2 regions of the Mesorhizobium sp. B2-5-7 genome follow, and region 2 is predicted to be linked to the other one. Evidence: predicted binding sites of a transcription regulator. Region 2 holds the regulator's gene; the other holds the start of a gene.
The links. The regulator PhoB, encoded in region 2, activates phosphate uptake and scavenging genes when phosphate is short. The targets are predictions, from matches to a motif close to TGTCATNNANCTGTCAT.
Positions count from the first base shown of each region.

Region 1: the regulator PhoB is predicted to act here: its motif matches at 2,354-2,370, upstream of FJ543_RS16150 (DUF1045 domain-containing protein).

Region 1 is NZ_VFUO01000003.1:462,844-467,260, forward strand. Features, by position in the region: gene phnN (phosphonate metabolism protein/1,5-bisphosphokinase (PRPP-forming) PhnN) at 1-434, opposite strand, end outside; gene FJ543_RS16145 (alpha-D-ribose 1-methylphosphonate 5-triphosphate diphosphatase) at 431-1,570, opposite strand; gene FJ543_RS16150 (DUF1045 domain-containing protein) at 1,607-2,314, opposite strand; gene iolB (5-deoxy-glucuronate isomerase) at 2,467-3,279, opposite strand; gene FJ543_RS16160 (DUF3329 domain-containing protein) at 3,456-3,668, opposite strand; gene iolE (myo-inosose-2 dehydratase) at 3,709-4,417, opposite strand, start outside.
Region 2 is NZ_VFUO01000002.1:449,521-453,937, reverse strand. Features, by position in the region: gene xylF (D-xylose ABC transporter substrate-binding protein) at 1-781, opposite strand, end outside; gene FJ543_RS09665 (ROK family protein) at 1,046-2,281, shown strand; gene phoB (phosphate regulon transcriptional regulator PhoB) at 2,284-2,973, opposite strand; gene phoU (phosphate signaling complex protein PhoU) at 2,993-3,700, opposite strand; gene pstB (phosphate ABC transporter ATP-binding protein PstB) at 3,726-4,417, opposite strand, start outside.

The DNA.
Region 1 (4,417 bases), on a different contig from region 2:
GCCAGCACCTCGGGCGAAGCGGTGATCTCGACGATCGCCAGATTGGCATAGCGCTCGCGCAAGGTGGGGATGATCGCGCGCGACACGTTGGCGACGGCGACATGTCCATTGGAAACAGACCAGTCGACATCGGCAGGCAGGCCATAGCGCAGGCCATGCGCTTCCCAGGAGATGGCGAAAGCGCCGTCGGCATCGGCCTCGGCGAAGGCGGCGTCGGCCAGCGTATCGTGGTCTTCGCTCGCCGCATCGCTCGGCCTGGTGATGACGCGGCGCACGAACTCCAGCTGCGTCTCGTCGGCAAACAGCGCCTTGGCATAGCCGATCACCGTGTCCTTGCCGGCACCGCTGGGGCCCACGACAGCGACAAAGACGCCGTGACGGATCGGAAAGGTTTCGGCGGACAGTTCGCGCTCGATCGAGGCCGACACCATCATGCCACCCGGCGCCCCTGCCGCCAGACGGTGCGCACGACCGGAACATGATCGTCGACGCGCACGCGCACCAGATCGGCGCGACGACCCTGCTCGATGACGCCGCGGTCGTCGAGGCCGACTGCCTGCGCCGGGTTTTTGGAAACCATGGCGACGGCCTGCGGCAGCGAAATGCCTTCCACCATGTCGCCCAGGAAGAAGGCCGACTGGATCAGGCTGAAGGGAATGTAGTCGGACGACAGGATGTCGAGCAGGCCATCGCTGGCCAAGGTGCGTGCCGAGACATTGCCCGAATGCGAGGCGCCGCGCATGACATTCGGCGCGCCCATCAGCACGCCGAGCCCGGCGGCCTTCGAGGCCCGCGCCGCTTCCTCGGTGGTCGGGAACTCGGCGACCCGCACGCCCTGCTCGATGGCCTCGTCGACATGAGCGGACGTCGCATCGTCATGGCTGGCGAGCACGATGCCGCGCTCCTGGCAGGCGGCGGCGATGAAGACGCGGTTCGGCCCGGAGTTGCGTGCCGATTCGTCCATCCGCTTCTCGCAGAATTTCTGGAAATCGCGATCCGAGAGTTTCAGCTTGCGCTGGTAGTAGTAGGCATAGGTTTCAAGGTTGACGAACTGGCGCTGGCCCGGCGCGTGGTCCATCAGCGACGCCAGCTTGACCCGTTCGTCACCGTCGAAATTGGCGAATGCGTTGAGGCAATCCGGCGCTGAAACCTCGCAGCGAAGATGCAGGAAGTGATCGGCCCGCAGACGATCCCGCGCGACGCTGTCCTCGATCGCATCGGCCAGCTTGCGGATGTCGTCCAATGTCAGGTCGGCGTCCTCGTCCATGCCGACGCGCAAGGCATCTAGCACGGTCGTGATGCCGGCGGTCGCCACCTGCGCGTCATGGGCGAGCACCGCGGCGATCGGGTTCCAGCGCACTTTCGGCCGCGGCGCATAATGGCCCTCGAGATGGTCGGTGTGGAGTTCGACCAGCCCTGGAATGATAAAGTCGCCGCCCATGTCCTCGCCGGTCCGGGCAGCATCGGCATCGATGCCGGCGATCAAGCCATCGCGCAGCACCAGTGAGCCTTCGACGATCTCGTCGGCAAGAACGATGCGGGCGTTGGAAAGAACAGTTTCGGCGGTCATTGCGGGTAGTCCTTGGTTCTTGCAGTCGGGTTTCGTTCAGGCGGTTTTCCGGGCCGGGCGGCGTCCGAGCGCGTGCTGGGAAAGCACCATGAATGGCGCCCCCGGCTCGGGTTCGACGAACAATGTCAGCGCGTCCACGAGCACGGGCTGGCGCAACACATCGGCGAACAGGCTGTCGATCGCGGCGCGCAGGCGAGGGCTTTCCTGTGGGCCGGCCCGGCCGGACAGGGTCATGTGGAAGCGGAAGGTCTCGAAGACATAGGGATAGCCCCATTGGCAGAGATTGCGAAACTCGGCCGGCTTCAGCGAATCCGGGCTGCGCCGCTCGATCTCGGCCTCTGACAGCGGTGCGCGAAACCGGTCGAAATCGCGTACCACATTGTCGGCGAAGCGGTTGAGCGGCGGCAGCGGCCCTTCCGGCACCAGCGCGAAGAAGCTGTCGATCTGGCTGACGATAAGGCGCGGGATCGTGACGACAGGCGTAACCTCGGCAAAATGATCCAGCGCCGCGCGCAGCGAGGTCTCGGTCTCCGTGGCAGCCAGGTGGAAGGGCGCCTTCAGCGTCGCGTGAAAGCCGTAGCGGCGTGCCGAGGCGGTGTGGAAGGCCACTTCCGCCGCCGACAGATCGGCAACGGCCTCAACCGGCCTGGTCGCGGCACCGAACGGATCGCGGCCCAGCCAGTCGGCGGCGATGCGCGCCAGCGGCTCGTCCTGCCGGGGGGTGAAATAAATGGCATAACGCATGGGAAGTCCTCGTCAGAACCGTTGCCATAGGTGATTTCCATGACGGATTGACGAAGCTTTGACGGGTTTTAGAAGGCAAATCGACCCCTAGGGTCCTTAGCCGACGATTTTTCCCAGCTGGACCAATAAGTTCGGCCGGAAACGCGAGACGGTCAGGCCTTCATCAACCACTCGTGCTCGGGCGCATTGTGGAATTTCCAGGTCCGCTTCGGTCCGGCCATCACATTGAGATAATAGAGGTCATAGCCGTGGCAGGCGGCACAGGGGTGATAGCCCTTGGGCACCAGCACCACATCGCCGTCCTCGATCGCCATGGCTTCGTCCAGCGCACGATGTCCGCTTTTGTCGGCATCGGTGTAGACGCGCTGGAAGGCAAAGCCCTGCGGCGGGTTGAGGCGATGGTAGTAGGTTTCCTCCAGATAGGATTCGGCAGGCAGATTGTCCTGGTCATGCTTGTGCGGCGGGTAGCTCGACGTGTGACCGCCGGGCGTGATGACCTCGACGACCAGCAACGAGTCGGCCGGCTGGCCTTCCGGCAGGATGTTGGTGACGTAGCGCGTATTGGTGCCCTTGCCGCGCACCTCCTGGCCGAGATCGTCCGGTCCGATCACCCGGACCGGCAGGCCACCGCCAAGACCAGGCGCCGAGCAGACGCCAAGTTCCAGCTCGGTATCGGCCGTTACCGACCAGTCCGATCCCTGCGGCACGTAGACCGACCACGGCTTGCCATCGAAGGGCGACATGCGCTCGCCGAGCAGGCCGAGATCCTTGCCGCCGGCTTTCGCGGTACCCTTGCCGGTCACGAACACCAGGCAGACTTCGCGGTCGTCCGTCTTTCCCGAGGCGCTTTCGCCCGGCTTCAGCCGATGCAGGTCGAAACCGACATAGGTCCAGCCGGCGCTTTTCGGCGTCACATGGGCGACGCGGCCATGGCCCTTGTCGGCCTTGACGAGCAGTTTCGACATTTTGTCTCTCCTATCCTAGCCTTCCAACTTCGTCATCCTGGGGCGGAGCAGGAGCGAAGCTCCGTCGCGAAGACCCTAGGATGACGAAGCGAGGGGCGTTTCGGCCAATCGCCGACGTGTGCGATCCGTTACGCTCGCAGTATCCAATCCACAAAACTGCTCGCGCCATGGACCGCCTATTCCTTCGGATCGGCCGGAGGCTTCGTCTCGTCGGCCGGCTTATAAAGATAAAAAAATTGCCAGGCGCCGTAGCCGGCAAAGCCGAGCGCGATGACGCCCCAGAACGGCGTGCCGGTGGCGAACTCGATGACCGACCAGATGAGGCAGACCGCGACGACGGCGACACGCCGCCACAATGGCCGGAAGAAGGGGTGCTCGGAATCTTTCATCTGGCCAGCCTACAGCAAGCCCGGCCTGGCGAGAACCCGATCAGGCATTCGGAAACCCTTGCGTCTCCACCGTGTAGCCGGCTGATGTCATCACCCGCATCAGCTCCTTATGGCCAACCTGCGCCATCTTCAGCGGCGGGTTCTTCTTCGGGTCCTGCTCGGCCTCGACCACGAACCAGCCTTCATAGCCGTGGTCGGCGAAGCGCTGCACGATGGCGCCGAAGTCGAGCGAACCGTCGCCCGGCACGGTGAAGGCGCCGAGCGCCACGGCATCGAGGAAGGACTGCCTCGTACGGTCGAGCTTCTCGATCACGCCCATGCGCACGTCCTTCACATGGACGTGGCTGATGCGCTTGTGGTGATGGTCGATGGCGCGCAGCACGTCGCCGCCGGCAAAGGCGAGGTGTCCGGCATCGAGCAGCAGTGGGATGCCTTCGCCGGAATGGCGCATGAAGGCGTCGAGCTCCGGCTCGGTCTCGACCACGGCCGCCATGTGATGATGATAGGACAGCGGCATGCCTTGCTCGGCGCACCATTCGCCGAATTCGGTCAGGCGCCGCGCGTAGGCCTTCATCTCGTCGCCAGTGAGGTTCGGCTTGGTGGCGAGCGGCTTGGAACGGTCGCCCTGGATCGAGCGGCCGACCTCGCCATAGACGATGCAGGGCGCGTCGACCGCCTTGAACAGGTCGATCATCGGCTGGATGCGGTCCTTGTTGGCAGCCATCTCCTCATCGACCAGCGTGCCGGAA
Region 2 (4,417 bases):
CGGTCTGGGTGCCGAGCGCGATGCGGTTGAGCGCGGCGTGGTCGCCGTCCTGGCCGGAGACCGGCACGGTGCCGGCGAGCCCCTGCGCCGTCAGCGCCGCGACGACGCCGCCGGCGGTGCCGTCATTGGCGGCGACCACGGCGTCGACCTTGTTGTCGTTGGCGGTGAGGAACTGTTCCATGTTCTTCTGGGCGTTGGCGGGCAGCCAGCCGTCCGTATAGGCTTCGCCGACATTCTTGATCTTGCCGCTGTCTATGGCCGCCTTCAGCACTTCCATCGAGCCCGAGAACAGGAAGTCGGCATTCGGATCGGCGCCGGAGCCCTTGATGAAGACGTAATTGCCCTCAGGCTTCACCTTGAACACTTCGCGGGCCTGCATGCGGCCAACTTCCTTGTTGTCGAAGGTCAGGTAGAAGACGTCCTTGTTCTCGATCAGCCGGTCATAGCCGACGACCGGAATGCCCTCGTCGAGCGCCTTCTGTACCGCCGGGCCGATGGCCGACGCGTCCTGCGCCAGGATGATCAGCGAATTGGCACCCTGCGAAATCAGGCTCTCGACATCGGTCAGCTGCTTGCCGGGATTGGACTGCGCATCGGCGGAAATGTACTTGTCGCCCGCGGCCTCGATCGCCTTCTTCATGGCCGCCTCGTCGGTCTTCCAGCGCTCCTCCTGGAAGTTGGACCACGACACGCCGATGACCTTGCCCTTCGCCTGCGCGACCGACGCCAGCGTCAGCGACATGGCGACACCCGCCAGAACGGCGACTGTGAATCTCTTCATGATATCCTCCCTGCGCCCGCGTGTGGCGCGACCAAACTGGCCCTAAGGCCGGCACAAAGGCCCTATTTTTTCGAGCCTCGAAAAAACACTGATCCATCGCCTGAGCACTGTCAACATTGATTCTGACGGATTTTGAGGTGCCGGAAGCCTTTTTTCGAGCCCCGCAATAAATAAATGACAGCCCCAGCCGCTTCTGCCAGTATTCGACCCGTTGCCGGAGGTGTTCGAGGGGGCGTCAAGAACCGCGGCGACGGGGAGGGAATGATGTCGGTCGGAATCCGCCACGACGATCTGCGCCGGCGCAACCGCGCAATGGTGATTGGAGCCGTGCGCCGGGGTGGCCAGCCCTCGCGCACCGAGATCGCCGCTACTACCGCCCTCAGCCACTCGACCATATCGGCGATATCAGCCGACCTGATCGGCGAAGGTATCCTGAGCGAAGGCAAGCCGAACGAGGCCGGCTCACTGAAACGCGGCCGGCCGCAGGTGGGCCTTTGTCTCAACCCCGAGGCCGCGGCGGTCATGACCCTGGTGCTGTCGCTGAATTTCCTCTCCGTCGCCGTCATCGACTACGCCGGCCAGGTGATATCGGAGGAGCAGCGCCGGCTGGACACGCTGACCATGTCGCGCGAGGCGCTGATCGGCGAATGCGTGGCCATCGTCCGGCGCCGCCTCGAGGATCCCGACCTCGATGTCGCCAGCATTGCCCGCATCGCGCTGGCGATCCAGGGCATCACCGACACCGAGGCGCGCGCCATGCTGTGGTCGCCGATCACGCCGCAGACGGACATTGCCTTCGCCGATATACTCGAAGCCGAATTCGGCATCCCCGCCACCATGGAGAACGACTGCAACATGATGGCTGTGGCGCTGCGCTGGCGCGACCCCGAGCGCTACCGCGACGACTTCATCGCCATCCTGCTCTCGCACGGCATCGGCATGGGCCTGGTGCTGAAGGGCGAGCTGTTCACCGGCACCCATTCCTCAGGCGGCGAGTTCGGCCACATGATCCATCGCCCCGGCGGCGCGCTCTGCCGCTGCGGGCGGCGCGGCTGCGTCGAGGCCTATGCCGGCAACTATGCCATCTGGCGTAATGCAGGACAGATGGGTGAGGACGCCAAACCGGTCGACGTCAGCGACGCCGACATGCGCGCATTGGCGGCCACGGCGCGCGAAAGAGACGGACCGGAGCGCGAGGCCTATCGCAAGGCCGGCGAGGCGCTGGGCTATGGCCTTGGCAGCTTGTTCGCGCTGATCGATCCGGCGCCGGTTGCGATGGTCGGCGTCAGCGCCGCCGCCTTCGATCTGATCGAGCCGGCCTTGCGTGAGGCCATCGCCCAGACCGCCGGCGGCCAGCATTCGACGTCGATTTCCTTCGATACAGAGCCGAACGAATTGCCGCTGATCCGCGAGGGCTGCGCCATGCGCGCGCTCACCTTCGTCGACCAGGAGATCTTCGCGCCGGGCGTGCAGGTGAGATCCGGCAAGAACGTGGCCTGATCTCAATCCTCGCGGATTGCGTAGCCCGCGCCACGGATGGTGCGTATCACATCGGGCATGCGGCCATTGTTGACCGCCTTGCGCAGGCGGCCGACATGCACATCCACGGTGCGCTCGTCGATGTAGATCGTCTCGCCCCAGACATTGTCGAGCAACTGGCTGCGCGAGAACACGCGGCCGGGATGGCGCATCATGAATTCGAGCAGCCTGAACTCGGTCGGTCCGAGCCGGATCTCGCTCTTCTTGCGATAGACCCGGTGCGATTCGCGGTCGAGCACGATGTCGCCGACCTTGAGCACGCTGGACAGCACTTCCGGTTTGGCGCGGCGCAGCAGCGCCTTGACCCGGGCCATGAATTCCGGCGTCGAGAACGGCTTGACCAGATAGTCGTCGGCGCCGGTCGAGAGGCCGCGCACGCGATCGCTCTCCTCGCCGCGCGCCGTCAGCATGATGATCGGCAATCGCTCCGTCTCGGGCCGCATGCGCAGGCGCCGACAGAGTTCGATGCCGGAAACCGCCGGCACCATCCAGTCGAGCACCAGCAGGTCGGGCACGTTTTCCTGGAGGCGTATCTCGGCTTCGTCGCCGCGTGTCACCACCTCGACCTGGTAACCCTCGGACTCCAGGTTGTAGCGGAGGAGCACGCCCAGCGGCTCCTCGTCCTCCACCACCATGATGCGTGGCGCGATCATCGATCGATCATCCCTGCCGTCAAGCCGCCGGCACCGACATCGCCGTCTCGTCCTGCTTCGGACGGTTGGCGGGCAGTTGCGTGCCGGTCAGCACATAATACGCATTCTCGGCGATGTTGGTCACATGGTCGCCGATGCGTTCGAGATTCTTGGCGCAGAACAAAAGATGCGTGCAAGCCGTGATGTTGCGGGGATCCTCCATCATGTAGGTCAGGAGTTCGCGGAAGACCGAAGTGTATTTGACGTCGATGCGTTCGTCGTCATTCCTGAGCTTGGCGAGGGCGGCGGCATCGCCGGCCGCATATTCCTCGACGACGCCCTGCACCTGGATCAGCACCAGCTGCGCCATGGAGTCGATGGAATGCGACAAGTCGCGCGGCGTGGCGGTGAGGCCGACCGAGCCGACGCGCTTGGCGATGTTCTTGGCAAGGTCGCCGATGCGTTCGAGATCGCCCGCCATGCGGATCGAGCCGACGACATGACGCAGATCGTCGGCCATCGGCTGGCGCTTGGCGATCAGGGTGATGGCGCGATCATCGAGTTCGCGCTGGCGCGCGTCCATGATGGCGTCGTCGGAGACGACGCGCTGTGCCAGCGCGTTGTCGGAATTCAGCAGCGCCTTGGTGGCGCCGCCGACCATCGTGCCGGCGAGATCGCCCATGTCGCTGATCAGCTTGCTGATCTGTCCGAGATCCTCGTCGAAGGCTGCGACTGTGTGTTCGGCCATGATCCTGGTCCTCGTATGCGTGAGATCAGCCGAAGCGGCCGGTGATGTAGTCCTGCGTGCGCTTCTCGCGAGGCGACGTGAAGATCTTCTCGGTTTTGTCGAATTCGACCAGCTCGCCCAGATACATGAAAGCCGTCTGCTTCGACACGCGCGCGGCCTGCTGCATGTTGTGGGTGACGATGACGATCGTGTAGTCGGCCTGCAACTCGTCGATCAATTCCTCGATCTTGGCGGTCGACAATGGGTCGAGCGCCGAGGCCGGCTCGTCGAGCAGGATGACCTCCGGTTTGACCGCCACGGTGCGGGCGATGCAAAGCCGCTGCTGCTGGCCGCCCGACAGGCTGAGGCCGCTGGCATTGAGCTTGTCCTTGACCTCGTTCCACAGCGCGGCGCGTTTCAACGCCTGCTCGACACGGCCGTCCATCTCGGCCTTGCCGATCTTCTCATAGAGCCTGACGCCGAAGGCGATATTCTCATAGATCGACATCGGGAACGGCGTCGGCTTCTGGAACACCATGCCGATCTTGGTGCGCAACAGGTTGAGGTCCTGCGAGCGGTCGAGAACGTTCTGGCCGTCGAGCAGCACCTGACCCTCGGCGGTCTGCTTGGGGTAGAGCTCGTAGATGCGGTTGAAGACGCGCAGCAGCGTCGACTTTCCGCAACCCGACGGTCCGATGAAGGCCGTCACGCTGCGCTCGGGCAGCGACAAGGTGATGT